Linked DNA regions of Bryobacter aggregatus MPL3. Each later gene encodes a partner of the first gene's protein in a complex. Links are inferred from orthologs where the notes say so. Each region holds a gene or a part of one and is shown in the gene's direction. Other genes may lie near its edges.

Region 1 (14,458 bases):
ATATCTTCACGGAGCCCTTCCCTCGAAGTCCATGGGGTAGCCGTCACAAGGACGGCGACTCTGGCAGGTCTTCGGGCTTACAGGCTGGATACAAACCTACTAGCCAAGCCTTCCCAAGCTGTGAGCTCAGTGGCGGATGATTGGCGTTCGTTCCTGCTTACCGCTGCGGGGCAGCTCCGGAATTGCACCGGATTCCCTTTTCAGCCAGACACCGCGACGAATCGCCGAGTCCAGCACCAAGAGACAATCCGAGGGTATCACGGATGCCTGTTGGTTTCGCCGCGGGAAGCGACTGAAGGAGGATGTGAGTGAAGAACTCGTTCGTTGTGCGAAGGAACGGCAACTCCGGGTCGCGGCAGCTTTGCGCGGGCCGTTTTTCCAGATGGTCTGCTGGCTGCTTCCGGTGTGCCTGTTCAGATCGGCGTTTTGCCGATGTTCCTATTGATGGCGTGAGAAGACAAGCTCTGAGTTCGCCGCGCTTCTGCCTTCAATCGGGAACAGCGCACCCAATCTGCATTCGCTATGGCTTGGTAGCTGTGCCGGCAGCGAGATAGAATCTGCGGGCGGCGAGGAACTGGATATTCGGGAGCCGTGAGCGGATTGCGATCCGTTGGTACGCGCTTCTTTCTCCGGGTTTCTCCTCGAGAGGGATGGCGAGAAATTTGACGCGGTACTGTTGAGCGAGATGTTTGGCCGCATCGGCCAGATAGGGCGTAAACGACTGCGCATTCCCCTGATCGCTCAGATACGCTTCTCCGCCGGTTTGCTCGGCGAGTTCGGCAAGATAGGCCTGCCCCCCCCGGACCAATGCAGGGCTATGGCTGGCATGGCCGAGACTGGGTGCATAAATACAAAAGACTTGCACTCCAGCATACTGTGCTGCCGCGATTGCATCGTCCAGATACATGCTTGCCCCGCCAACATCTTCAAAAACGTCAACGCCATCGGACACTAAGAGCACTTCACGCCGCAGGGCCCCCTGGGGCCACTCATTGATCAACTTGCTCAAGGAATTAAACGGACTGGCACCGGCACTGTCGTTGCCCGAAGGCATTCGAAGGACCTTCGCTGCCTTGTCGTGATCCTTGGTTGGGGCCTGCACGACGTGTGCTTCCCCATTCTCCATATAAGCAACTCCAATCGCGGTGGTTGGCGGCTGAGAAGAGATGAAGCGGCGAAGCTCTTCAAATCGCGTCACCGCTCCAGGATCTCCTCGCTCATCGATCAGGATGTAGAGGTCAAGACCCGCCATTTCCCCTCGAAATGGCGCCCAGTCTAGGGCCTCTTTCATCGTTCCACCCTGCAATACCCTGACATCAGACTTGCCAATCGAAGGCAACTCGCTACCGTGTATTTCTTCTGCGGTCACTACCAGTTGCACCGGGACTTCGTTTGCCCCGGCGGAGGGCCGAGGGCTGTTCTGCGCAAACGCCAGTAAAAAGATCGTGGAACTGACTACTGCGATCTTGCATGTGGTGTTCATATGTCCTTGTCGAGGTATTGGGGATGGAACCTTCGTTGACCATACTTGCGAATGATAGAAACGAACCCACCTGATCGAGCAGACTTACCTCTGCTTTTTAGGAACGTGAATCACGTGGTGTTCGTGTGCTCCTCTTGTTGCATGAACCAGGATTCCGTCTTCACCCGGTTGCCAAATTTCCGAAAGGGTATAGTTGTTTCCTACTTTGTCAAAGACAATATGATTGTCTGTAGCCGTCGAGTGTGTCGTTGCCGCCATTGTGGTGATGAACGGCACGAATCCAGCGGCTCCTTTGGGATCTTGTGTGACCTTCACGACCCGCGAAGCTAAATCCACCCGGAACTCGTACATTCCGGCCGGATAGACCTTTTCTCCGGCGGTGAACTGGAATGGAATATTAGCCTTTTCTATCTCGTCAGCAGACAGAAAGGGCGTTACCAACAATGCGATTCCTGCAAATGCAACTAGCAGTGTGTTCTTCCATGTGTTTTTCATTTTCTTATCGCTTTCTGTTGAATCTCAATCATGGTTCGGAGTCGACAGGAGATGCGCTCCGATCTTGCCTACAAAGAGTTCAAACTGCTAAACTCTGCCTCGGAATCGCGCTGGAGATCCGGCGTGCTCCCATTCCTGAGCCATTCCTTCCGACACGTTCAATCTTCCTTGTTGATGGTTTCCATCTTTGCGGAAATGTATTGTGCGAAAACTAACCGTAAGAGTAAGGGATGTGTCCATTGTTACGATTAAATTTTTCATATTGGGATGAGCGTTTGTAGATCGTCTGTCTTTCCTCGAGAGATTAAAGACCGAGGTATTCAATGTGGGCATAAGTGCCCAGCCGCGAGTTGTATCCGAGATACCAGCCTACGTGGACCGGATCTTCATAAATCACAATCTGGTCGCCGGCCCAGTTCCAGTCATCGACGATGCTGTAGTCAAAAGGTGCGACGGCCCAGTAGAAGTTATTGAACCAGAAGCGGTTCCGGTTGCCACCAGTCAGCACAAACACATGTTGTGGCCCAAAACCACCAGAAAAGCGGCCATGAGCCCAGGGGTGATCCAAATGGTAGTGGGGATCATTCGCGCCGCTGCGATGCCCTACCCATTCGTCATTTTTTGCATGGACATGCGGGAGATTCGGGTGCCCCTTCTGATCGACGGCAATCCTGTTCTCTTTCGTATCGCGGGACTCGTTCTCACGCATCGGAGCCCGATTCGCAACCGGGCCATGGGCAGGAATATGTCCCCCTCCTACCCCTCCTTCGCGCCCCCCTCCCTCGCGATGCTGGCCGATGGCTCCCACGGCGCCGATGCCGATCGCGATTGCTGTAATGAGTAATTTGTTCATTTTGATACTCCTCTGCCTTTTCTTATGCAATTCGAGCCCCAATCTTCCCTTTCAATCCGACGAAATTCTCTGTGGCTCTTCCAGAAGAGGACCGTGGTTTCCAGGTTCAAGTTGGTGCGGCGATTTGATTGCGTGGTTTTCATGTGCAACCACTCGAAGGTCTTCTGATGGACGAATGGGGACCCCGGCTGCAGCTCGTGGAGGTGGCAAAATGTCCGGAACGCTGCTGACCGCCATTCGTCACCCTGACCATATATCGGCATGCCTTCTCAGAAAGAAGCTTGCCTATTTTAATATTTCAATTATTATAGAAATAGTGAATCAAGAAGATGAAAACGAGCGGACGATCCGCTTCGCCGATATGTTTGCGGCGATGGGCACGGAGTCCCGTCTCCGCATCATGCAAGTTCTTCTCTCGGCCCATCCTGCGGGAATGGTAGTTGGAGAGATTCAATCGGAACTCGGAATCTCGGCCTCAAACCTTTCCCATCATCTGGAGAAGCTGAAGAATGAGGACTTGGTGCTGGTGCAGCGGGAAGGGACTTTTCTTCGTTACACGGCCAATACCGCTGCTCTGGAAGCGGTGTTGTCTTTCCTCTACGCAGAGTGTTGCACCCGTAACAAGGCGATCCGGCCCGAGGCGATTGTCCCGCTCTGTAAGTAGGGAGAGCATGATGAACAAGATAGACATCAAGGCAGTAGTGCAAGAGAAGTACGGCCTGGCGGCTCTTCGATCTGCCCATGGAGCATCCTCCTGCTGCGATCCAATCACCAGCAATCTCTACGATCAGGAACAACGCCGGCAAGTGCCCGAAGCGGCGCTTCTTGCCTCGCTTGGTTGTGGCAACCCGACCGCGCTGGCAGACTTGCAGCCCGGAGAGACGGTGCTGGACCTGGGTTCGGGTGGTGGCATCGATGTGTTGCTTTCGGCCCGGCGTGTGGGGCCTACCGGAAAGGCCTATGGCCTGGATATGACAGATGAGATGCTGGCGCTGGCAAACGAGAATCAGCGGCAGGCGGGCGCGGCGAATGTGGAGTTTTTAAAAGGCGAGATCGAGTCCATTCCCCTTCCAGATCACTCCGTGGACGTGATCCTCTCGAACTGTGTGATTAACCTTAGTGCAGACAAGGACCGGGTGCTGCAAGAAGCCTTCCGGGTGCTGAAGCCTGGTGGCCGCTTTGCGGTTGCCGATGTTGTGACCCGTGGGGAGATGTTGCCTGAGATCCGGAGCAGCATGGGGCTGTGGGTGAGATGTCTTGCCGGAGCGCTGGACGAGAACGAGTATGCCGCCAAGCTGCAGGCAAGCGGTTTTGAGGAGATCCACATCGAAGCCACCCGTATCTACCGCGTAGAGGAGGCTCGTAGTTTTCTGAGTGGCCAGGGGTTGGATATTGATGCGATTGCGCTGCAGGTGGACGGAAAGTTTATGGGCGCCTTCATCCGTGCGCTCAAACCCCGTATTGTGGCGCATGATTAGGGCAGCGCGAAAGCAGCTTGCATTCTTTGAACGCTATCTCACGCTCTGGGTTACGCTGTGCATGGCCGTGGGGCTGGCTTGCGGCAAGATGCTGCCTAGTGTTGTCCACAGTCTGCGCGGCTGGGAACTCGGGGAATCGAGCCAGATCAACCTACCCATCGCGATTCTGATCTGGTTAATGATCACGCCGATGATGATGAAAGTCGACTTTGGCGCGGTTCGCGATGTGGGTCGCAGGCCCGCAGCTTTGGTGGTGACGCTGATCGTCAATTGGCTGGTGAAGCCATTCTCCATGGCTTTTCTCACGTGGTTCTTTTTCCGATTTGTTTTCTCTTCCTTCATTGCGCCCGCAGAAGCGGATCAGTACATTGCGGGCTGCATCATTCTGGCGGCCGCTCCCTGTACTGCGATGGTGTTTGTGTGGAGCCATTTGACGGATGGGGATCCCGCTTACACGCTGGTTCAGGTTGCCGTCAATGACTTGTTGATGCTGGTGTTGTTTGTCCCGATTGTCCAGTATCTGGTGACCGGCGCTTCCTCGCTCACCATTCCCTTTGCCGTCCTGCTTGACTCCGTGCTGGTCTTTATCGTTATTCCCTTGGCCGCAGGCGCCGTGCTGCGACGCCTTCTGATTCGCAAGCGCGGGCGGGACTGGTTTGAAATGGAGCAACTGCCGCGTTTTGCGCCTCTGACGATGACGGCCCTGCTGGCGACCTTGGTGCTGTTGTTTGCCTTTCAGGCAGACAACATCACCGCACGGTGGTTCCACGTTCTTTTGATTGCTGTGCCGATCACCTTGCAGGTCTATCTGAACTCTTCGCTTGCCTATGGGCTGATGCGGCTGCTGCGAGTGAATTACTCTATTGCGGCGCCAGGCGCACTGATCGGCGCTAGCAACTTCTTTGAACTGGCCGTTGCAACTGCGATTGCTTTGTTCGGACCGGAGTCCGGCGCGGCGCTGGCAACCGTGGTTGGCGTGCTGGTTGAGGTTCCGGTGATGCTCTCGGTTTGTGCCGTGTGCAATCAGACCCGTCATTGGTTTCCAACTCCACTTGAAAGGTAATTTCGATGTCCCCCAAGAGCATACTCATTCTTTGTACCGGGAACTCCGCCAGAAGCCAGATGGCAGAAGGCATTCTCCGGCAGGAGGCGAAGGGCCGATTGGAAGTCCATTCCGCCGGCACCAAGCCCAGCATTGTTCGCCCTGAGGCGATTGCCGTCCTGCGCGAGATCGGGATCGACATTTCCGGCCATCGCTCGAAGTCTGTCGATCAATTTGCCGGAACAGCGCTCGATCTCGTGATCACGGTTTGCGACAACGCGGAAGAGTCCTGTCCTGTCTTTCCCGTCGCCACGCAGCGGCTCCATTGGCCCTTTGAGGACCCGACTGCTGTCGAAGGGTCGGAAGAAGAACGAATGGCCGCATTCCGCAAGGTGCGCGATCAGATTCGCCGGAAGATCCTGCTGTACTTAGGCGAAGGTTAGGCATTCGGCTCCTGCTGGAAGTGGCCAAAGCGCAGGCTTAACACTGGAAGCACAAAGAGATTGAGCAGTGTCGAGGTGGCGAGGCCCCCCAGAATCACAACCGCCATGGGGTGTTCGATCTCATGACCGGGCTTGTTGCCACCAAGCACGATCGGAAGCAATGCCAGCGCCGTTGCCGCAGCCGTCATCAGAATGGGCACCAGCCGCTCCTCGGCGCCACGCAGGATCATATGCGGCCCGAAGGATTCGCCTTCCTGCTCCTGGAGATGGCGGTAGTGGCTCACCATCATGACGCCGTTGCGCGCGGCGATTCCCAGCACGGTGACGAATCCTACCAGTGATCCGAGCGATAGCACACCGCCCGTTGCGAGGACGCAGGCAACACCGCCCACCAGCGCAAAGGGCAGGCTGACGAAGACCAGCCCGGCCAGGCGCGGCGACCGGAAGTCCGTATAAAGCACAATCAAAATGCCCAGCAGCGACAGGCCGGAGAGTGCGAAGAGCCGTTGCTGGCCGGCTTGGCGCGCCGCATATTCGCCGAGCAGTTCGGGATGGTAGCCCGGCTCAAAAGGCAGCGCGTGGACGCGTTGTTCGATCTCTCTTGCGACACTGCCGAGATCGCGTCCCTTCACATTGCAGGAGACGTCGATCTTGCGGCTTGCATTCTCATGCTGGATCAGATTCGGTGTGGGGGCGATGCGCAGTTCTGCGACATCCTCGAGCGGAATCTTCGCGCCCAAGGGCGCATCGATCCACAGTTTCCCCAGGCTAGCGATATCGTTGCGCGTGGCTTCCTCCGTCCAGACGGAGACATCGAAGATGCGCTGGTCTTCATAGATCTCGCCGACCTTTGTGCCACGGATCAAGGTCATGGCCGCGCGGCGGACATCGCCGGCGGTGAGCCCGAAGCGCTGCGCCGCTTCGGGACGCACGCGGATCTCAATCTGCGGCACATCCACTTGCGGCTCGACAATCAGATTCGCGATGCCGTCGATCTTTGCAATGGTTCCGCTGACCTCTGCCGCCTTCTGCCGGAGGACTTCAAGATTGGGTCCGTAGAGACGGACGACGATGGCGCCGCTGCCTCCGGACAGCACCTCCTTGATTCGCTCCTTCAGGTAAGTCAATAGATCGCGGTAGAGCCCGGGATAGCCGTCGACCACTTCCTGGATCTTGGCCACCGTCGGCGCGTAGGGCACCTTGGGGTCGAGACTGATCCAGAGTTCCGTGAAGTTTGGCCCCACTACTTCATCGGCCACCTCAGCCCGTCCAATGTGCGAGCCGAAATTGCGCACTCCGGGAATGGCACGCAACTCGCGGCTGACCCGGGCCGTGATGCGCTGCATGGCGGACAGTGAAGTGCCCGGCTTCTCCACCCAGTGCATCAGGAAGTCGTACTCCTGAAAATGCGGCAGAAACTCCTCTCCCAATCGAGTGACGGCAAAGCCTGTCGTCAGGAAAATACAGACAAGGCTAACGATGATCGTCTTGGGGCGTGCGAGAAGCGGCGGCAGCAGTCGGCGATAGACGCTCTTGATTCCTCGCACGAGCGCGGTCTCCTTGTGGCCTCCGGTCGTCTGTCCAAACTTTGGCAGCAGGAGCAGGCAAAGCGCCGGTGTGACGGTGAGGGCAATGGCCAGCGAAGCAAGGACGGCGAGGATGTAGGATAAAGCGAGCGGCCGGAAGAAAGTGCCGGCCAGGCCGTCGAGGAAGAAGACGGGCAGGAAGACGAGTACGACAATGATGGTGGCGTAGACCACCGCGCTGCGCACCTCAAGCGACGCCTCCAGGACCACTTTCCATGCAGGTTGTGGATTGCCGGAATCGTGATTCATGCGCAAGCGGCGCAGGACGTTTTCGACATCGATGATTGCATCGTCCACTACTTCGCCCAATGCGATGGCCAGCCCGGCAATCACCATCGTATTCAGGGTGGCGCCACGCCAATGGAGGACCAGCGCCGCTGTGATAAGCGAGAGCGGAATGGCGGTGAGGCTGATGGCCGCCGTGCGCCATTCAAACAGGAACAGAATCAGAATGGCAGCTACCAGAATGCAGCCCCAGATCAGCGCCTGCTTCAGGTTCTCAAGCGACATCTCGATGAAGGTGGCGGGGCGGAAGATGCTGGTGTCGAGTTGCACGCCTTGCAGGCCGGGGCCCAGTTGCGCGACCGCCTTCTCGACATTGCGGGTGACCTCGAGCGTGTTCGCTCCCAGTTGCTTTTCGACGATGAGGAGCAGACCTGGCTGGTCGTTGATCACTGCATCGCCAATTGGGGCCTGGTGCCCTTCGGTGACATTTGCCACGCGGCCGAGCAGCAGGGGCGCTCCATTGCGGAAGGCAACAGGCACTTCCTTGAGGTCCTCGGCCGAGTGCACGGCGGGCATGTGGGTGACAGAGAGCCGCTGGTTTGCCGTCTCGACAAAGCCACCGGCTGCGGGCATGGTGGCGTCCTGGGTGACGCGAATGATTTCGGCGAGACTGAGCTTGTAATCGCGCAAACGGTCTGGGTCGACCAGCACCTGGACTTGCCGGTCCCGCTGGCCCCAGATGGCGACGTTGGCGACGCCAGGCACGGACATCAGCCGGGGGCGCACGGTCCACCGGATGAGCGTGGTCATTTCAGTTTGGGAGAGTTTGCCGGACCATACGCCGATCTTCATCACACGGCTGGTGGAGGAGAGCGGGGAGAGGATGACGGGAGTCTTGGCGAGGATCGGGAGTTGACCGCTCAAGGTGAGCAAGCGCTCTTGCACGAGTTGCCGGTCTGCCATCAGTTCAGTGTCGGGCCCGAAGATCAGCACCACTGAGGACAGGCCGAGCACGGACTTCGAGCGCATCGTCTTCATCCCCTTCACCCCGTTGAGCGCGTTCTCAATCGGAGTGGTGATGAGCGACTCGACTTCGGTGGTGGAGAGCCCGGGCGCCTCTGTCTGCACCTCCACGAGGATGGGCGAGAACTCAGGGAAAACATCGAGCGGCGCTTTCTGGATCACCTGCCAGCCAACGAGGAGTAGCAGGATGGACAATGCCACCACCACCCAACGCAGGCGAAGCGCGGTTGCAACGAGGGTTCTCAATGTCCTGCTCCAAATTCTGTTCCAAACAATTCGGCAGCCCCTGCCGTCACCACCCTCATCCCGGCGCTCACGCCCCTTGCAAAGTAGACTGTGCTCCCGGCGGTCTCAATCAGATCCACACGCTGGCGGCGATAGAGTTGCGGGCCTGCTTGCACGTACACCCAGGTGCCGCCATAGCTGTCATAGATGAGGGACGAGGCCGGGGCGGCCAGGCCCTTTCGAGTTTGCGATTGCAGGGGCAAGGAGACAGAAAGCCTGTGCCCGGGGCGCAGCATCAGATCGGAGTTGGGAAGCTCAAAGTAGAGATCGGCCGTTACGGCTAGCGGGTCGGCACTGGGAGGCGCCGATGCGAGACGCGCCTTGCGTATGGTTCCGGCGCCGTCCATTTCCCGGATCTCAACGAGGTTGGCGCGCGCGAGATCCTTCAGGTCTGCGGCGTAGACGGGAACTCGCAGCCACACATTGCGGAAGTCCGCCACTTCAAAGAGGACGGTTCCAGCAGCGACGTTTTGGCCCTCGGCGGCAAGCAACTGGCGTAACACTCCATCGGAAGGCGCAACGACGCTCATCTCGACGTCGGCCTCGAGCGGATGGCTTTCGAGCCGCTTCAGGCGGAGGGCTGCTGCGTCGAAGTTGGCCTTGGCCTGTCCAAACTCCTGATCGGCAATCTCCACATTGCGTTTGCTGCCAGCCAGATCGCTGAGCAACTGCCGGGCCCGCTCTAGTTGCTGGGTGGCGGTGTCCAGCCTGGCCTTGGCAGATTGCAGATCGGATTCATAAGTTGTTTTGAGGTCGCGTTGGGGGGCGAGCATCGGCGTCAGACGAAAGAGCACTTCCCCGCTTTTGACAAACTGGCCCACCATCAGGCCCTTGCGCACAAGTGTAACTGCGCCTGAGGCGGGCGCCGTTACGAGCAGTGTCTTGCCAGGGATGGGCATCACTTCTCCGGCGATGGTCAGGTGCCTGGAGGCGCTGCGTTCCGCGACTTCGGCGACTGTGATGCCCAGACGGCTTTCGGCTTCTGGTGACAGCGTGATCTGGGTCAGATGGCTCTCCGCCACGCGGTTGTCCACCTTGGCTGGTACTACCGCTGCCTTCTTCTCGGGCGCCGGTGCAGAGTTGCAAGCGGCAAGGGCCAGCAGACTAAAAACGAGTAAGTGATGGAGAGTGCTCATTTGGTTCCTACATTCCGGTCGAGGAGGGCTTGGGCCCGCCTGAGGGCTACTTCGGCATCGGCGAGTCGTAGTTCTGCATCGATCAGGCCGCGCGATTGTTCGAGTACGAAGAGATAGGCGACATCGCCTTTTTGGTATTGCTCTTCGGCCAATGCGACGGTCTTTTGCAGAGGCGGTAGAACTTCCTGGCGCAGGCGATGGAGTGCGTCTTGGGCCTGTACGAGCAGCTCGCGCGACTCATAGACTTCGAACGCCACGCGTTGCTTGATCGCCAGATACTGGCGTGAGGCGACTGCGACTTCCGCATCGGCGCGGGCACGCAGACCTTGGTTCTGATGGAAGATGGGCAGCTCTGCGCTGAGTCCGGGGCCGGTGAGAATTCCGTTCGTGCCAACGCCCTTTGAGCTGAGCTGCGCCGCGACCAAACCAAGCTGCGAGCGTTGCCAACGGGCTCTCTCGGCTGCGGCCGCAATCGCAATCTCCGCTGCGCGCAGGTCTGGCCTGGCCTCTAAGGCCTTGCCCACCAGTTCGCTGGCCTGTGGCGGCGGAGCCTCGTCGATGGGCGCTATGGTGATCGTGATAGCGCTCCTGTGCAGTGCAAGGCCCAGCGCCATCCGCAGCCGCTCGGTGGCCAGTGCGACATCGTGTTGCAGCCGCAGCAATTGCTCGCGCACAGAGGCCGCATCGCTGCGGGCGGCCATCGCCTCCAGGTCGCTAATGTCGCCAGCCTTCAATCGCGCCTCGGTCAGGCTTGCAATCCGCTCGCGTAAGGTGACGGATTGCTGACCAGCCTTCTCTCGTGCAATGGCCAGCGCAAGGTCCGCATGCGCGAGGCGTGCATCGCGGACGGTGTTGAGTCCGTTCTGAATCAGGCTTTGGGCCAACTGGTCATAAGCCTTCTGGGAGGCCGCCACGCGGCGCTTCCGCTGCCAGAGCACTTCGATCGGCAGATTGAGAATCAGCTCAAAAGGCTTGGGGCCCACAGGCAGCAGCATGTCGAGCCTGGGGTTGCGCAGCAGTCCGGCATCGATCAGATCGCCACGGGCAATGCCCAGGCTGGCAAGATCGGCTCGCAACTGCGGTTGGTTCCACAATGCGATTGCCGCCGCGTCATCGGAGGAGAGTGGCTGCTCGGCCTGGATTCCAGGAGGAAACTGAATCGCATCGCCGCCTTTGTTCTCAGGAGGGAGCGGCAGTTGCGTGCGGGACTGAATGCCGGCCTGCGTCGCGGTTGCTGTCGCTGGTGCAAGACGGCTTGCGCAACCGACAAGTCCAGCGCTAACCAGGAAGATTGCGAAATGAAGAGGACGCCATGGCATCGTAGCCTAAGGACATCACAGCAATCTAAAAATAACCTTCAAGGCATCTGAAGCAAATCTGAAGATTCACAGGAAAGAATGAGGCAGGATGCGGGTTCTCGTGGTGGAAGACGATGTGGATATGGGGCCGGTTCTCGAGCAGGCGCTGCGCGAAGAAGGCGATTCGGTGGTTCTTGCAAAAGATGGAGTGACCGGCTTTGAGCTTGCCAAGACGAATGACTTCGATGTCATTTTGCTTGATGTCATGCTGCCGGGGTTGGATGGCTTTGGCGTTGTCCACCGCCTGCGCGAGCAGGGTTGCCACACGCCGGTTCTGATGTTGACCGCGCGCGACACCATTCGCGACATCGTTCATGGGTTGAACTCCGGGGCCGACGATTATCTGACCAAGCCCTTTGCGCTTGAGGTTCTGCTGGCGAGGTTGCGCGCGGTGGCCCGTCGCGGTGGCTCGCCCCAGAAACTGGTCTTGCGCATCGCCGATCTGACGTTGAACACGGCTTCGCGCGAAGTGAGTCGCGGCAATCGGGCGATTGAGCTGACGCGCACGGAGTATGGAATTCTGGAGATGCTGCTGCGGAACAGTGGCCGCATTGTCTCCCGCGACCAACTCATTGAGGCGGTCTGGGGTTATGACGCTGAGATTGAGAATGCGACGCTCGACACCTTCGTGCATCTGCTTCGCCGCAAAGTCGATCCGCCGGGCGAATCGAAACTCATCCACACCAGCCGCGGCGTGGGCTACTCAATCCGCGTGGAGCATTGATCGCCATGTTTCCCATTCGCATCCGGCTGACTCTGATCTTCGGAGGCCTGCTATTTTTCGCGCTAGTGCTATCGGGAGTTGCGGTGATCACGCTCTTGAGACAGCGGCTGACGGCGCATCTTGCGGAGTCGCTCGATCATCGATTGCGGGGTGTCGAGAATTTTCTTGTGCGCGAAACCACAGCGGCGACGGCAGATCGCATTCCTCTCGAATTGGCGGAGTATGCCTCGACACAGCCCGAAGGTCATCTGATTGAAGTCCGCAATGAAGACGGCCAACTGCTGCTGCATGGCGACCCCGTTCCTGCGCCTGCGCTGGTGCGGGAGCGATCCTTCCGTTTGTACGGCCGGTCCTTACAGACGCGGGCGGCCGCGTCCACGGTGCCGATTGAGGAATCGGTGCAGGAAGTGACGACGCTGCTCGCCTGGTCGTCACCGTTGCTGTTGGTGCTGATTGGACTGACGGGTTACTGGATCAGCCGGGGATCGCTACGGCCGGTGGATGCGATGACGAGTTCTGCGCGTTCGATCGGCGCCGGCAATCTGAGTGGGCGGCTTGTGGTGCCCAGGCCGCGCGATGAACTCAGCCGGCTGGCTGAGGCCTGGAACGAAATGCTGGGGCGACTGGAGGAATCTTTCTCCCGGATGCGCCGCTTTACCGAGGATGCGGCTCATGAGCTGCGCACGCCACTGAGCGCCTTGCGGGCAACAGTGGAACTGTCGCTACGCAAGCGCCGCGAGCTGGAAGAGTACCGGCAGACGCTTGAGTCTGTACTGCGGATTGCGGAACGTCTGAATCTTCTGACGGAAAGCCTGCTTGCAGTGGCGCGCAGTGAAGATGCGCCTGATAGTATTGCTCCGGTGAATCTGGCCGCGCTGCTGCGAGGACTTGCAACAGAGCTTGAGCCGTTGTTTACCGATCAGAAGATTGCGTTCCACATCGATGTGCCGCAAGCCTCCGCCGATCTCTATGGAGACGCGGATGCGCTGCGCCACTTGGTTGCGGCCCTGTTAGAGAATGCGCTGAAGTATACCGGGCCCGGTGGCACGGTAAGGCTGCGATTGCAGGAAGCTGGCGCGTACTGGAGCGTTGCTGTAATCGATACGGGGTGCGGCATTCCGGAGAATGCGCTGCCGCGCATTTTCGATCGCTTCTATCGCGTCGATCCGTCGCGGGACCGCGCCAGTGGCGGCTATGGCTTGGGCCTGGCGATCGCGCAGCAGATCGCGCGGTCTCATGCGGGCCGGATTGAAGTATCGAGTGTGCTGGGCCAAGGAAGTTGCTTCTCGTTGCTCTTGCCTCGCGATCCGGCCTCCCTTGCTCCTGCTGTATATTAGCCCTATGCTTCGTTGTCTTGCTTGTCTTCTGATTGCTACTTCTGTCTGGTCTGCTGATTGGAAGAAAGCGGTTCTGTTTCGCGCGACCTTTGATGCGTCTCTCGATGCGTCGATCGCGAAGGGCGACCCGAAGCTCTACAATGCCCCGTCGTATCAGGATCTGCAGCCGGCTCTGGCTGGACTCGAAGGCTCGGGCGTCGAATATGCCAAAGGCGAGGGGCGCAAGGGCGATGCGCTGCGTTTTCCGAAGAAGAATACCCGCGCTGTTTTCTTCAAGGCAGGGAAGAATGTTTCGAGTACTGCGGGAACAGTCAGCTTCTGGTTGAAATTAGACCCGAATCAGGATCTCGCGCCAGACTACTGCGACCCGCTTCAGATCACCGATCGGGCTTACAACGACTCCGCCATCTGGGTGGACTTCACCAAGGACAATCCACGCCAACTCCGGCTGGGTGTCTTCGGCGCGCTGAAAGCCTGGAACGGGACCAATCCCCAGCCCGACAGAAATCCCAGTTTCAATACCCGCCTGGTGAGTGTGAAGCAGCCGCCTTTCTCTCGCGATCGTTGGACGCACATTGCCATCACCTATCAGGGGCTGGGCAGTGGCAGGGGCGCGGCGAGTCTTTATCTGAACGGCCAACTGCAGGGCACGATGCCGCCGATTGAAGAGATCTTCGGATGGGACATGGACAAGGCGACCATCCGGCTGGGCGTCAACTACATCGGGCTCATGGACGATGTGGCTGTCTTCAATCGGCCTTTGACGGCGAAGGAAGTACGGGATCTCTCTTCTGGAAAGTGGTGAGCGCTTCACTTCGCATACTTCGGCTGCAGCGCTGTTCCTTCTCGAATTTCGTCAGAACCACGGCGTACAATCAGATCCCCAGCCTTGAGCGCACCCATCACTTGCACTAGTTCTCCAGCGGGCGGACCTTTTTTGACATTCACCCACTCCGCCCGGCCATCCTGCAAGCGGATGACAAAGCTGCG
Region 2 (14,472 bases), 1.6 Mb from region 1 along the record:
GCCGAGGCCTTTCCGATTCTGGGAAAAATTGCCGAGAGTGCCAGGACTTTGCCGAACCAGATGCTACTCGAAGGACACACGGATTCCACCCCGATTCACAATGATCGCTTCCGTTCCAATTGGGATCTCTCTGCGGCCCGGGCGATTGCCATGCTGAATGTATTCAGCGAACGCTACGGGATCGAGAGAACAAGGATGTCTGTATCGGGATATGCGGAGAATGTGCCCGTGGCGGGGAATGAAACGGTGGAGGGACGCCGCAAAAACCGGCGCGTGGATGTGGTGTTTCTCAACCAGTATGGTTTGAAGACACAACCGGGGAGGCAGTAAACTTCAGATTGCCGCTCATGCGATGGTAGAGCACGCGTGCCGCCATTTGCCCTGCGGCCTTTTTCGTCGGGCCCTGGCCTTGTTCGATCCATTGGGTCCCGACCCGAGCCTCCACCACGAAAGTCTTGGAATGCTCCGGTCCATCTGTTCGCACCGTCACATAGATCGGCTGGGGCATCCCCTTTGATTGCGCCAGCTCCTGCAGGCTGGCTTTGAAGTTCTTCAATTCGGAGAGTTCATCGTGAGCGGTCGGGACGCTCATGACGACATTTTGCACCACTTCGCGCGCGCATTCTAATCCGCCGTCCAGATAGACTGCGGCAAGAACGGCCTCGAGTGCGTCGGCGAGCAGCGCCTTTTTCTCACGGCCTCCGCTCAACTCTTCGCCTCTCCCGAGCAGCAGGCACTGCCCGAGCTGGAGCTTGCGCGCCACCTCCACCAGATGCGCGGCACTCACAATGCGAGCTTTGTGGATGCTGAGCTTTCCTTCCGGAAGTTCGGGATAGGTTTGGAAGAGATAGTCACTGATCAACAAGCCCAAGACCGCGTCGCCGAGAAACTCGAGCTGTTCATTGTGCTCGGCCATTTCCTCGCGGCCCTGCTTGCGTTCAGAGTTGAGACTGCGGTGGGAAAGGGCACGAATGAGAATGGCCGGATTCGCAAACGTATAACCGAGACGGCTTTCCAGCGTCTTCAAAAGCGGATTGTCTTCGTGCCCCACGTTGGATGGAATTACTTTGTTGCCTTGCCAGCAACTGCGCGGGCCTTGATGTTTTCAGCGATCGACTTGACCTGAGGATTCAAGCCTGAAAGAGCTAACACCTGATTGGCGGCGGCAATGGACTCGTCATACTTCTTCGCGTCGAGATAGGCAGTGGCAATGCGCGTCATCAGATTCTGATTGCCGGGAGTGGCTTCGAGGCCCAACTTGTACTCGGCAACGGAATCATCATACTTCTTGCGGACAGAAGCGGCGAGACCCATGGCTTCGTGTGCCTCGGAGATCCAGGTCTTGCGTTGAGCTTCCCACTGCTCATCCTGGATGTCCGGGCGGATCTTCGGAGCATTCTTCAGCAATTCGAGAGCGCCCTTGGCATACTTGTCGGCCTTGGCGAGTTTCTCTTCCTTATCGAAATCGAACTCGCGGGTATGGGTGGCGTAGCCGCGGGCCAGGATCAACATGGCGCCGTAATTCTTGGGGTCGGCCTCGAGAGTCCGGTCGCCGTAGATCACGGTTTTCTCCCAATTGTTCATCTCCTCTGCTGCTGCAGTGGCAATGAACAGCGCGGTGCCCTTATATTCGCTATCGGCGAACTTGCCGAGCAGGGCGTCGACTGCGGTGATCCGGCCGGCCGGATCGGCAGCATTGAAGATTGCCATCACCGCATCCTGCTCCTTCTGGCTCTTGAGCTTGGGTTGTTTCCCATCGGCCGATTGGGCCATCAAGACGCCCGAGAAGAGGAAGGCGCCCACAATCCATTTCGTGATTCTCATAGATATCCTTTTTACTTTATCAAGGCCGAGGGGTGGGGGTTCCCTTCAGGCCGTCTTCCGCCGCCTTCTTCGCCATCGGGGACACTCCAGCGGTGGCGATCGCTGCTTCAAAGTGCTTTTTCGCCGCTTCGTTCTCCTGCGCCAAGCCCAGCAGCCGTCCGAGGAACACATGAGCCCAGGCCGAAATCTGCGGTTCGGCGCCCTCCTCGATTGTTTTCTCAAAGAGATCGACGGCCAGCTGCGGATCCTTGTTCAGTGCGGCGACGCGGGCCATGCCGTAATAAGCCCGTCCCTTGAGCGGACGCGCGTTGGTCAACTCCAAGGCTTGACGGAAGAGTACGCTCGCCTGCTGGTACTCCTTTTTGCTCCAAAGCTGTTCGGCGTCATCGAGCATCTTTTCCGCCGGGCTGACTTCCACCACCGGCTTGGGCGCCACCTTGGCCCGGCGCTCGCGTGGTGCGTTTGCAAAGTTCACGGCATCGAGCCGCTCGGTTTCCTTCTTCAGATCAATGTGGTTGATCAGGGTTGGCAGGTAGAAGCGCATCGACAATTCCTGATGCTCATACTCCATCAGCTTCTCGGCAAAGTAAGGAGTGAGGATGAAGCCTTCCTTGAGCGCTTCCTCAACCTTCGGGCTCCGCTGGTTGGCCGGCGCCATGCGCGCATCGATGGCGCGGGTGAGGCAGGCAACGGTGAGCAGCGGGAAGTTTTGCTTGTACTGCGGGTCAAGCGCCGGGGCGCCCTGGGCAAAATCGATCAGGCTCGCTTTGCTCTCGATCTCTTTCAAACTGCGCATTGCGATCGGGTCGACGACAAAGTGCAGATAGGCACTTCTGATGTATTCCACTTGTGGCTCGGGCGAAGAGGTGAGCACGACGAAAAGATCATTCGCGTAGCTGCGGACGTGAATCTGATTGGGAGCGGCAAGCGGGTCGAGATAGACATGGAAGCTGCCCTTCGTGTTGTTCACCTGCGTACTGCGCAAATAGCCATCGATCTGCTGGAGCGCCAGCGTGACGGGGGAGTGGTACGGTTCGAGGGCGCGGTCGAGGGCGGCTTGGTTGCGGGCGAGCAGGCCTTCGAGCTTTGTCTCCCGGTAGAAACGGGTGAGTAACTTTTCAAAGCCGTCCAACTCCTGCACATCGGGCGGCAGTTCATTCAAGCGCATGCGATAGCGGAACTCCGGCCCGGAAGCCGCCGGCACCAATTCAATGCAGAGGGCAAAGCTGATGTACTGGCTCAGATCGCGTGCCGGATCGGCTTTGCGATGGCCGATATAGAATTCAGTGAGTTGTTGGAGGACGGGGGGCTTGGCTTGCGCGATGTACTGCCGAACCTGGGCCCGGATGGGGGAGTTCGCGGTGCTGTCGAGGTCGGCATCGTAACCGGCCGCGTTGATGGCGGCCATCACGACAAAGAGGTTCGGATTCACCTCCATGCTCGATTGGGCGAACAGACTCGCCGAGGCGAGCGACAAAATCAAAAAGAAGGTCTTCAAAGTGTCAGCTTAGCTCCCTTGGGTGCAGTCTGGCAGAATATACAAAGCTATGTCTCGTGTCCTGATGGTTTCGAGTGAAGCGGCTCCGTTCGCCAAAACCGGTGGTCTTGCCGATGTGCTGGGATCCTTGCCCCCGGAGTTGAATGCGCTCGGAGATGAGTGTGCCGTCGTATTGCCTCGCTATGGGGCAATAGACGTCCGAGCTTCCGAAAAGGTTTTCGAGAGGATGCGGATCTATCTCGGTGGCGGCTATTACGAGTGCGACATCTATCAAAAGGTGCAACGGGGCACGAAGTTCTTCTTTGTCGAACACCTTGGGCTCTATGGCCGCGACGGTTTTTATGGCGACCGCTATGGCGAATTCGGGGATAATCACGTTCGCTTTGCGGCCCTCTGCAGCGCGGCGCTGGGCGTAGCCCGCTACCTGTTTCCGACCCAGATTTTTCATTGCCACGACTGGCAGGCCGGCTTGCTGCCGCTCTTTCTCAAGAACTTTGTGACCGGCGACCCGGCCTTCTATGGGGCCAAGTCTCTGTTCACGATCCACAATCTCGGCTACCAGGGACTGGTAGACCGCTCGAAGCTGTGGGATGCGGGTGTCGAGGATCGCTTTTACCGGAGCGACCTGCTTGAGTTCAATGGGATGGCGAGCCTGCTGAAATCCGGTTTGGTCTTTGCCGATGCGCTGACGACGGTGAGTCCGCGCTATGCGCAAGAGATCCAGACGCCCGAATACGGATTCGGAATGGATGGGATGTTGCGGGCCCGTTCCGGGGTCCTGCACGGGATTCTCAACGGGTGCGACTATGAGGAGTGGGATCCGCGCACGGACCGCCACATTGTCGCGAATTACTCGGCGGACGAGCCGGGCGGCAAGGTGGGCTGTAAGCTCGCGTTGCTCGAGGAGTTTGGGATGGGGCATCGCATCGAGCGGCCGCTGATCGGCATTGTGTCCCGCTTGGCCACCCAAAAGGGCTTCGATCTGGTGGCGAGCGTGCTGGATGAGATGCTCGGATGGCGCGATGCGACGCTGATCGTGCTCGGGTCGGGGGAAGAGGCGATCGAGAATCAGTTCAGTTGGTATGCCAGCCGCTATCCGGACCGGATGATTTTCTGGAGAGGCTACAACAACGAACTGGCGCATCACATTGAAGCAGGCGCTGACCTGTTTCTGATGCCGTCGCGTTATGAACCATGTGGCCTCAATCAAATGTACAGTCTGCGCTATGGGACTCTGCCGGTGGTTCGCGCGACCGGTGGTCTGGATGATACGATTGATGCAGAGACGGGCTTCAAGTTCTGGCGTTTTGAGAGCTGGGATTTGGCAGAGTGTCTCCGGCACGCCCTGGCGGTGTATGGAGACAAGGACCGGTTCGAGAAAATGCGGCAGAGTGCGATGGGACGGGATTACTCCTGGGCGAAATCGGCCCGGCAGTATTCGGAACTGTACCGTGAATTGTTGGAGAGCTAGCTTGCAACTTTCCCGTTTGGTACGCATCTTAACCCTTGGAGATTGAATAATGGCTGGAGCAAATACACTTAATTTTTCCGATTCGGCTTGGGACACTGAGGTTTTGAACTCAGACAAGCCTGTCCTGGTCGATTTTTGGGCCGAATGGTGCGGACCGTGCCGGATGATTGCCCCGACTGTGGACGCTGTTGCTGATGAGTACAACGGCAAATTGAAGGTCGGCAAGCTGAATGTCGATGACAATGGTGGCACTGCCATGCGCTACAACGTGCGCGGGATTCCCACTCTTCTGTTGTTCAAGGGCGGACAGATCGTCGAGCAGCGCGTGGGCGCCGTCTCAAAGAGCGATCTGGTCAAGATGCTCGAACCGCACGTCAGCTAATCGCGACCTGGATCATTTTCCTCTGAAAAGGGAGAGCACCGGAAGGTTCTCTCCCTTTTTCACTTAACCTTTCTTTACACCGCAATCGAATCGAAACGCGACATCGAGGCGTCTGTTGGGTTGTTCCACTCAGTAGAGCTGTTATGCGTTTGATCTTCCTCCTCCTTCTCTCCCTCCCGTTCTGGGGACAATTCGTCCCGAACCAATACATCGTTGTTCTGAAGAATGAGCCTGGCGAAATGCGGCAGGCGGAACGGCGGACGCGTGTGCGGCAGCGCCAGAATGGAGTGCGCTCCGAACTCAGCGCGCGGGGCTTTCAGACCTTGGGGCATACCGAACTGGTTGCGAATGCGCTGATGGTGGAGGGGCAGAACGAAGAGACGGATGTCCGTCAATTGCGGCAGCTTGCCGGTGTCGAGCGCGTCCATAAGGTGCGGCTTTTCCAGAAGACTCTCGATCGGGCCGCGCAGGTGCATGCGGTGGCTGCTGCCTGGGAACGTCTGGGGCTCGAACATGCTGGGGCGGGCATGAAGATTGGAATTCTTGACAGTGGGATTGAGGCGAGTCATCCCGGGTTCCAGTCGGCGACTTTGCCTGTGCTCGAGGGCTTTCCGAAATGGAACTATGCGCGGGATCAGGCGTATACGAACAACAAGGTGATTGTTGCGCGCAGCTATCCGACTCTCTGGGCTTACCGGGACCCGGATCCGAGCGTTCTCGACCGCAGTGGGCATGGCACGGCGGTGGCGATGTCCGCCGCGGGGGTGAGCCATGATTCGCCGATCGGTCCGCTGGCCGGAATGGCGCCCGCGGCATATCTCGGGGTCTATAAGATCTTCGGCACCCCCGGTTACAACGACAGCACGACGGACTCGGCGATTCTCCAGGCGATCGAAGACGCGGTTTCCGATGGGATGGATGTGATCAATATGAGCTTCGGCTCAATGCTGGCGGCGAGGCCTGAGAATGATCCGATTGTGCAGGCGCTGGCGAAGGCGGAAGAGGCGGGGGTGATCGTTGTGGTTTCGGCGGGCAATGATGGCCCGGGCCATGCGACGCTTAGCTCGCCGGGTACGGCCCCTACTGCGTTGACGGTGGGCGCTTCAGAGAATGGACGTCTCTTTGCCGCGGGTCTGATTGCGGCGGATGGGAGTTCTGCGCCGGCGCTGGCAGGTTCGCAGACAACGGGGACCAATTCAATTGCGGCCGCCATGGTGAGCGCCGGCCTTGCCTGCGACCGCTTCTCTGGGGATCGCCTGCGCGGGCAGATTGCGTTGATTGTGCGTGGGACTTGCAGCTTTGAGGTGAAGATCAACAATGCGGCTACTGCTGGAGCCGTTGCCGCGGTGATCTATTCGGATGCGGCACGTTCGACCGACTTCATCACAATGTCTGCCGGTGCTGCGACACTGCCTGCTGTGTTTCTGCGTTATGCCGATGGGATTCGATATGAGGACGAACTTTCGAAGGCCGCCTCGCTGGATGTGACGCTGGACCTTGCGGTGAAGGCGCGGGATGTGAGTCCCGATCGTCTGGCCAGCTTCAGCGCGCGTGGACCTGTTTCGGGAGTGCCGATCAAGCCCGATCTGGTTGCGGTTGGGACGAATGTCTATACGGCGGCCGAGTCGAACTATGCGGGCGGCGAGGTGTATTCGGCAAGCGGTTATGGGTTGATCAACGGGACGAGTTTTTCCTCGCCGATCACGGCGGGTGCGGCTGCGGTGTTGAAGGCGGCACGCCCCGGATTGAAGCCGATCGACTATCGCTCTCTACTGGTGAATAGCGCGAAACCGCTGCCGCAGTTGACTGTAGTGCAAAGTGGCGCGGGGCTCTTGCATCTGACAAATGCGCTCGATGCGACGCTTCGCTTTGAGCCGATCAGCGTCTCGTTCACGGCGAAGGACCATACGATCCAGGTGACGAATCTGCAGAGCACGGCTGCGACTTATCAGGTGTCCGTGGAGGCGAAGGAGGGAATTGCTCCTGCGATCTCCACGAGCGAGTTGGAACTGCCGCCGCATGAAGCCGCGACGCTCACACTGAGTCTCGATCTGCCCGCGGTGGCTCCCGGTGCTTATTCGGGTGTTGTGCTGTTGCAGCAGGAAGGCGGCGCGGTCTTACGAGTGCCTTATTGGTATGGCAAGGCGAAGGAAGAAGCCGCAGAGATTCAGGTGCTCTACCAGGCGAGCAGCGCGCGGTCTGGAACGGTGCAGCAGGACTTGCTGTTCTTCCGGGTGATGGATGAGAACGGAATGGTGCTGGGCGCGAAGCCGAGCGTGACGGTGGTCAGCGGGGCAGGGAATGTGCGCGAGGTGCAGGACCGGGACTTTGATGTGGCGGGCGCGATTGGGGTGGAACTGGTGTTGGGGCGGGGGACGAATGTGATCGAGGTGGACGCCGGGAATGGGGTGACGCAGCGCTTCGCCTTTACAGGGCGCTGAGGGTCCAGTCGCAGGCGGTGAGTTTGGCAAGAGAGTCTTCGAGGCTCTCGGGGTGGACGCGGGTTTCGCCGATGACGGTCATGAAGTTTGCATCGCCATTCCAGCGTGGCAGGACGTGGAGGTGGATGTGGCCGGCGATGCCTGCGCCTGCCACCGAACCGATGTTGAAGCCGAGGTTGAGACCCTCGCAACGGTAGGCGGCGCGGATGTTGCGTTCGGCAAGCCGGGCCATGCGCATCATCTCGATCCAGGCTGGCTCCGGCAGGTCCTCAATGCGCGAGACATGCTCGAAGGGCGCAATCATCATGTGGCCGTTGGTGTAGGGGAAGAGATTCAGCAGGCCGTAGCAGTGTTGGGCCGTGAAGACGGTGAGTTCGTTCTGCTTTTCACAGAAGACACAGGCAGGGCGTGCTGTGTCTTCCTTGGTTACGTAGCGGTAGCGCCAGGGGCTCCAGAGATGGTCCACGGATTTAGGCCGCGGGGGTGGACTCGTCACCGTTGACGAGATCTTTCAGTTCCTTCGAAGGCTTGAAGTAAGGAATCCGCTTGGCGGGTACTTCGACGCGGGCTCCGGTTTTGGGATTGCGGCCAATGCGGGACTGGCGCTCGCGGGTACGGAAACTACCGAAGCCGCGGATTTCGATTTTCTCGCCGGACTTCAGGCTCCGCACCACGCTGTCGAAGATAGCTTCGACAATGATTTCGGAGTCCTTGCGAGTCATCTCGACAACTCGCGATACTTCTTCAATTAATTCGGCTTTGGTCATTGGCGTCTAGCCTTCCTCCCCATCCTGATTTTGGGCCTCGAAACTCTGGCTGGCAGCTTCTGCCTGCTCTTGATAGCCCTTCAGCCTGGCGCGGTCTTTTTCTTCGCCAACGGCCTTCATGCTCAAGCCGATTTTCTTTTCGGTTTCGTTCATTCGGATGATCTTAAATTCGTGCTCGCTGCCCACGGGCAGAGGTGCGGCACCTGCGCCGCGGGATTCACTACCGGGCACTTCGGAATTGTGACACAGACCTTCGACGCCGGGGGCGAGTTCGACGAAAACTCCGAAATTCGCGACACGGACCACTTTGCCTGTGACAATCTCGTTCACCATGTGGGTGTTAAAGAAAGTTTCCCATGCGTCTGGCTCCAACTGCTTGATCCCGAGGCTGAGACGGCGGTGGCCGGTGTCGATCTGGAGGATGACGGCCTGGACCATCTGTCCTTTCTTCAACAGCTCTGAGGGGTGCTTGACGTGCTTGGTCCAGCTCATGTCGCTGACATGAACGAGGCCATCGATGCCTTCTTCAATTTCGATGAAGGCTCCAAAGTCAGTGAGCTTGCGGACGCGGCCTTCGACGACACTGCCGACGCTGTAGCGCTCGCCAAGTGTGGTCCAGGGGTCGGCTTCGAGCTGCTTGAGACCGAGGGAAACGCGCTTGTCCTGCGGACGGATATCGAGCACGATTGCCTCGACCATTTCACCAGGCTTGACGACCTTGCCCGGGTGCTTCATGCGCCGGCTCCAGGTCATCTCTGAGATATGAATGAGGCCTTCGACGCCGGGTTCGATTTCGACAAATGCTCCGTAGTCGGTGACGCTGACGACGCGGCCCTGGAGATGGGAACCGATCACGTAGCGCTCGACGGCTGTCTCCCAGGGATCGACAAAGAGCTGCTTCATGCCGAGCGAGATGCGGCCCTTCTCGCGGTCGAAGCGGAGCACTCGTACGGTGACGGGCTGGCCACTGGCGACGACGTCGCTCGGGTGATTGACCCGGCCGTAGCTCATGTCGCTGATGTGGAGCAGACCGTCGATGCCACCGAGGTCGACGAAGGCGCCGTAGTCGGTGAGGTTCTTGATCGTGCCTTCGAGGACAGCCCCTTCAAAGATGCTTTCAAGCGCGGCGGAACGCTTGGCTGTGACTTCCTCTTCGATGGCCATGCGGCGGGAGACAACGACATTGCCCTTGCGGCGGTTCAGCTTGAGGATGCGGACGGGGATGTCCTGGCCGACGAACTGGTCGAGATTGTGAGTGGGCCGGAGGTCGATCTGGCTAGCGGGCATGAAGGCGCGTACGCCGACATCCACGCTGAGACCACCTTTGACCTTGGCCAACACATGACCGCTGACGAGAAGACCCTCGTTCATTGCCTGTTCGAGCGTGTCCCAATGACGGAGGCGCCGCACTTTCTCGTGAGAAAGATAGAGAAATCCTTCGGGACTGGTGCCAGAGCGATCCACAACGACTTCGATCTGGTCGCCGACGTTGATCTCCTGGAGGAACTGGTCGCGCGGCACAAAGCCCTCAGTCTTCTGACCGATGTCCACGATGACCGTGTCGTCGGAGATGCTGAGGATGTGACCGAGGATCACTTCGCCGTCGTGATTCTCTTCGATGTGGCCATACTCGGCCATCATCTGTTCGTAGTTTTCCTCGCCGCTCGAAGAGTCCTGTTCCGCCTCCACCCCTTCTACAGGGGCTCCGGGCATCACAGGGTGTTCTTCCACGTCTCGGTGTTGTGGTTTGAGCGGCGCTTCCGCGTTCCGCTCATCGGGCAAGCTGGCCATTGCCGAATCTCCATTTGCAAAACTCTAGTTTCGCTGTTCAATGCATACAGGCTGTACGGGAAACGGGCCGGCAACAAGGCGGATCCGCGAAGAGAGTACTTTGTAACAGATTCCCGACAAGCTGTTGAAACTACAGTATTTTAGGAATATAGCGGACCGAGATGCTGGTGTCAATGCAGTCCGGTTGCAGGGAAGCTATGATGAACGGCAATATGATGCCGCTGTGGATCTCGCGCCGGTCTTCGATTTGCATCCGGGAACAGTTGAGTTCGCAGTTACTGCTTGGCATTCTCAGCAGTCAGCTTGCACCCGGCAAGAAGCTCCCGAGTGTGCGGGATCTGGCCCGGAAGCTGCGTATTCATGGCAATACCGTGCATGCGGTATATCAAGACCTGGCGAAGCGGGGTTGGGTTCGTTCTCTTCCTGGGAGTGGTGTCTTTGTGCGGCAGTTCCGTTTTCCTTCCACCGCATTGGAGCTGGATCCGCTGGTGGAGAACTGGATTGGCGAGGCACAAGGACTTGGCTATTGCATCGAAGACATTCAGGCTGCGATCGAGCGTCAGGTGCAGCGCCGGAAGGCCCGGCGTTTTGTGGTGGTGGATCCTGATCCGGAACTGGCTCTGATTCTGGCAACGGAACTGAGTGAGTCCTTGGGACAGCCGATTGCTTCCGCCCGCCCAGAGGATGAGTTTGAGAGGGGCACTTGTGTGTTGGTGAGTGCTGGCCAAGTGGAGGCTGTGGTTGCTCATTTAGGCGATACTCCGTTTCGGGTGATTCAGTTGCGATCGATGCAGGAGATTGTGGCGGGCAGGGAACGGCCGCCGGTGGCGATTCTGATCGCAGATGTTTCCCGATCGGCGTCGGTACTGAGTTGGGCTTCGACCTTGCTCGCGGCCTTAGGGTTTCCGCCAGATGAAGTGTTGCTGCGGAATCCGGCGAAAGCCGGATGGCAAGAGGGGCTGCAGGCTTGCGCGATTGTGGCGGCGGACGTGGTGAGCGGCGCTGCGTTTCCAAAACAGTGACAGCCGATTGTGTTTCGGATTGTATCGAGCGAATCTGTCGAAGAACTTCGTGGTCTTGTGACAGCGTAAATAGTGTCACAGTAGCTCAACCCTCAGGGGCGTGGGGGCTCTAGGCTTCTGCTATGAGAATTGTTTTGCTTTGTCTTTGGGCTGCTCTTCCGATCTTGGGGCAGGAGCGAATTGCCTGGGAGCAGACGCCGACGGTATTCGCTGGCCGTCAGGTGATGGTGCAGCTTCTGGACGGGAATCAGGTGCAGGGGCGGTGGATCTCGGTGAGCCCGGAGGGTTTGCAGTTCGATGTCGAGAAGACGTCGAAGGGCGCGAGGATCGGAAAGGGACTCCAGACGATTGCGCGAGACTCCATTGCGAGGGTACAGGTGAGAAAGAAGCGCATAGGAGGGCGGGTGATCGGCACTCTGGGTGGCTTTTACGCTGCCGTAGCCATCGGAGGCGCGGCTACAGGGAGTCGGGAGGCGATGCAGGGTCCGACGGCGTTTGTGGCGCTTGGCAGTGCGATTGCTGGTTATTGGCTTGGCCGCGCATATGATCGCTCGCTGGATGAGGTGATTCTGTTTTGAGGTTTTGCTGCGCTTCGCTTGGCTTTTGGGCGAGGTAATTTGGGTTCGTTTTTTGCAAGTTTGATTTGCGGAGCTCCGTTGTGGGGAAGCTTCTGGGGATCCTGAGTTCCTGACCCATCACACAGAGTTCAGCGTCAACTTCGTAGGCGGCGAAGCGGTCTTTCTGGAGCTGGCGCAGTTCCCGGAGTGCTTTGTCCGCGCGTCGTTCGTGGAGGGCGGCGAGCTTGATGGTGCGTTCCATGGTGGCGAAGCGTTTGGAGTTGTCGGGATCTTCGAGCCAGCGGGCTTCGGTGTGGGCCTCAAGGACGCGGGCACGCTGGGATTGGAATGTGGCCCAGGCGTAGCGGGCAAAGGTGATTTCTTCGAGCTCGGAATTGGGCTGGCAGTCTTGCCGCAGTTTTCTGGCGAGCGCGTTGTAGGCTTCTTCGTGCTCGGGATTCTGTTGGAAGCAAGTTTCCGGCTTGGCGTGGAGGCCGTGGCCCATGCTGTTTTTTGCGGAACGGGCCTTGCCTTCTGTTGTTGCAGGGCCGGTGGAGCGGCGTGCGTTCGCACGATTGGCTTCAATCTGTTTGCTTGTGGCCATGGTGGTTCCTCTCTGTTGCAAATAGAAAGGGCCCACGATTGCTCGCGGGCCTTCTCCTGTCGAGACGATAGCAGGCGAAATTTGAAATCCGAACGATTTGCTACAGAGAATTTGCGAGGCGGATGCTTTGTTGCCTGGTTCTGCTGCGGACCAGGTAGATGCGGTCTGGGGTGCTGTAGAGGACGGTGGCTTCCTTGAGCGTTCCCTGGCCGTCGAATTCTTCGAGCAGCAGGGCAGGGCTGGCTTGGATGGAGAGGGCTTGGATGCTGACCGCTTTGTCGCTGGGAATGTCGAGGAACCATGCCGGATTGGCGGCGAAGTTTCTGCCAAGGAGTTTTGCTTCTGCCTGGGTGGCACCGATGCTGCGGAAGGCGGTTTCGACGAACAGCTCCAAGGGGAAACTGGTGGGGACGCGCAGCGCGATCGGTTGTCCCTGGAGAATCTGGCTGCCGTCGGGATAGGTGGCCACGATCATGGGGCCGATCTCTGTTTGGAGCTGGATGCCTTCCCAGTCTACGGGGAGGTTTCCGGACTTGGACAGAATGGTCTGGTGAAGAGTGATGGGGCCGATGACGGACCATTGCGGTGTGCCCTCTTTGGGGAGATTGGGCGTGAAGCCGGCGAGTTGCCTAGCTTGTTCGGCGTCGCGGAGATTGCTGCTGAAGCCGTTGGTGGTGATTCGGGTGTCGAGGGGGAGCTTCGAGAGATCGAGGCGGGTGATCTCGACGTGGTTCAAGAAGAGGCGATCCCAGAGATTTTGTGCGAGGGCGCGGCTTTGCGGGAGGGTGACGAGGATCGCGAGGAGCGCCACCGCGGTGGCCGCAGCCATCCAGATCTTGCGAGGCGTGGCGGGCCTTTGCTTTTGTTCGAGGAGTGCGCGGGCCCGGACCGAGTTGGGCGTCCAACTGGGTTCGAGGGTGGCGAGACGGTCTCTGACCCAACGGCTTTCGAGATTATTTTCCATAACGTTTCAGATATTCCTTTCGGAACGCTTCTTGTGCACGTGCGAGAAGACTGCCAATGGAGGAGGGATTGACTTCGAGGGCTGCAGCCATTTCGCGGTAGCTGAGGCCCTCGTTCCACAAGAGCAAGAGCTCTGCCTGCCGCTGTTGTAGCGCCGCGAGGACGTTTCGCACATTCGCCCGTTCGAGGCTTGCCGCATAGACCTGGTGGGGCGTGGGCGGCGAGCGATGGAAGAAGGCGAAGAGGCGCTCGAAGCGGCTGCGACGCTGGAGGCGGCGGAGTTCATCGAGGGCTTCGCGGACGGCAGTGCGGTGGAGCCAAGCTTCGGCGTGCGGACCCTGGGCTTTGGGGTGGCGATTCCATTTGAGAAAGACTTCGACGGCGAGTTCTTCCGCGCGGGCCTGGTCTTGCGTGACCCTGCCAATGGCGCGGGCGATGCGCGCAAAGTGAGCGCAAAAAATGGTGTCGAGGTCTTGGGAATCGCTTCCATCCATTGGTTTGGGGTATAGCGTGCTTCCAGCGTTCACATCCTGATAACGCTTGGCGGGTGGGTTTTGTGGCAAAGTTTCGCGCAAAGTAAAGAGCGGGCCGTGGGCGCCCGCTCTGGTTTGTTGCTTGTGGATGGATGGTGTTAGCGCTTGGGGACTGCAACGGTGATGTTGCGGAACTTCAGGCCGCCGGTGTGGTCGCCCTGGATGTAGAAGGGGCCGGGTTCGCCTTCGTTTGCATCGAGAGCGCCGCCGGTGATGCCTTCGATTTCCTTCGCGTTGATGGTGGTGACGCCGTTGCGAACGACGGTGACGGTGCGGCCGACGAGAGTGACGTCAAAGCTGTCCCAGACATCGGTCTTGCGCGGGAGGTCGCCTTCCGGAGCAATGCGGCCATAGATGGAGCCAATGCGGCGCTCGGGCGGGTTGTGACTGACGGCTTCTGATTCGAGCTGGAGCTCGTAGCGGCCACGGAGATAGAAGCCGGAGTTGGCGTGGTCCGGGCAGTTGACTTCAAAGTGGAGCTTGAAATCGTCGAAGCTGCGGGTGGACTTGAGGTTCGCCCCGTGGTCTTCGTTGACGAGATAGCCGTCCTTGACGACCCAGTGGCTGTCAGAGGGCTTGCCGATGGGTTCCCAGCCCGTGAGGTCCTTGCCGTTGAAGA

Evidence for each region.
Region 2: the proteins of M017_RS0110480 (region 1) and trxA are in contact, whole or in part, in an NMR structure (PDB 2IPA), measured with the Bacillus subtilis proteins. The link is inferred for Bryobacter aggregatus MPL3 from one-to-one orthologs.

What each region holds. Positions count from the first base shown.
Region 1 is NZ_JNIF01000003.1:2,224,827-2,239,284, forward strand. Bases 4,269-7,085 are described here. They hold M017_RS0110480 (arsenate reductase ArsC), read left to right. Parts: upstream 4,269-5,377; coding sequence 5,378-5,794; downstream 5,795-7,085. Other genes in these bases: M017_RS0110470 (arsenite methyltransferase), read left to right, coding at 4,269-4,309; arsB (ACR3 family arsenite efflux transporter), read left to right, coding at 4,302-5,372; M017_RS0110485 (efflux RND transporter permease subunit), read right to left, coding at 5,791-7,085. In the rest of the region: M017_RS0110440 (cobaltochelatase subunit CobN), read right to left, coding at 1-10; M017_RS0110445 (vWA domain-containing protein), read right to left, coding at 521-1,483; M017_RS0110450 (hypothetical protein), read right to left, coding at 1,568-1,978; M017_RS0110455 (hypothetical protein), read right to left, coding at 2,283-2,831; M017_RS0110465 (ArsR/SmtB family transcription factor), read left to right, coding at 3,043-3,495; more of M017_RS0110470, read left to right, coding at 3,506-4,268; more of M017_RS0110485, read right to left, coding at 7,086-8,874; M017_RS0110490 (efflux RND transporter periplasmic adaptor subunit), read right to left, coding at 8,871-10,049; M017_RS0110495 (TolC family protein), read right to left, coding at 10,046-11,368; M017_RS0110500 (response regulator transcription factor), read left to right, coding at 11,457-12,131; M017_RS0110505 (sensor histidine kinase), read left to right, coding at 12,137-13,468; M017_RS0110510 (LamG domain-containing protein), read left to right, coding at 13,473-14,273; M017_RS0110515 (efflux RND transporter periplasmic adaptor subunit), read right to left, coding at 14,279-14,458. UniProt on the Bacillus subtilis protein: Catalyzes the reduction of arsenate [As(V)] to arsenite [As(III)]. In vitro, can dephosphorylate para-nitrophenyl phosphate (pNPP).
Region 2 is NZ_JNIF01000003.1:3,844,888-3,859,359, forward strand. Bases 3,678-6,508 are described here. They hold trxA (thioredoxin TrxA), read left to right. Parts: upstream 3,678-4,842; coding sequence 4,843-5,175; downstream 5,176-6,508. Other genes in these bases: glgA (glycogen synthase GlgA), read left to right, coding at 3,678-4,793; M017_RS0117800 (S8 family serine peptidase), read left to right, coding at 5,319-6,508. Also shown: M017_RS0117770 (flagellar motor protein MotB), read left to right, coding at 1-330; rnc (ribonuclease III), read right to left, coding at 290-1,027; M017_RS0117780 (tetratricopeptide repeat protein), read right to left, coding at 1,063-1,824; M017_RS0117785 (tetratricopeptide repeat protein), read right to left, coding at 1,844-3,322; more of glgA, read left to right, coding at 3,372-3,677; more of M017_RS0117800, read left to right, coding at 6,509-7,616; M017_RS0117805 (HIT family protein), read right to left, coding at 7,603-8,082; M017_RS0117810 (HU family DNA-binding protein), read right to left, coding at 8,087-8,383; M017_RS0117815 (30S ribosomal protein S1), read right to left, coding at 8,390-10,174; M017_RS27905 (GntR family transcriptional regulator), read left to right, coding at 10,372-11,196; M017_RS0117830 (hypothetical protein), read right to left, coding at 11,653-12,357; M017_RS0117835 (hypothetical protein), read right to left, coding at 12,458-13,321; M017_RS0117840 (RNA polymerase sigma factor), read right to left, coding at 13,311-13,883; M017_RS0117845 (3-keto-disaccharide hydrolase), read right to left, coding at 13,952-14,472. UniProt on the Bacillus subtilis protein: Participates in various redox reactions through the reversible oxidation of its active center dithiol to a disulfide and catalyzes dithiol-disulfide exchange reactions.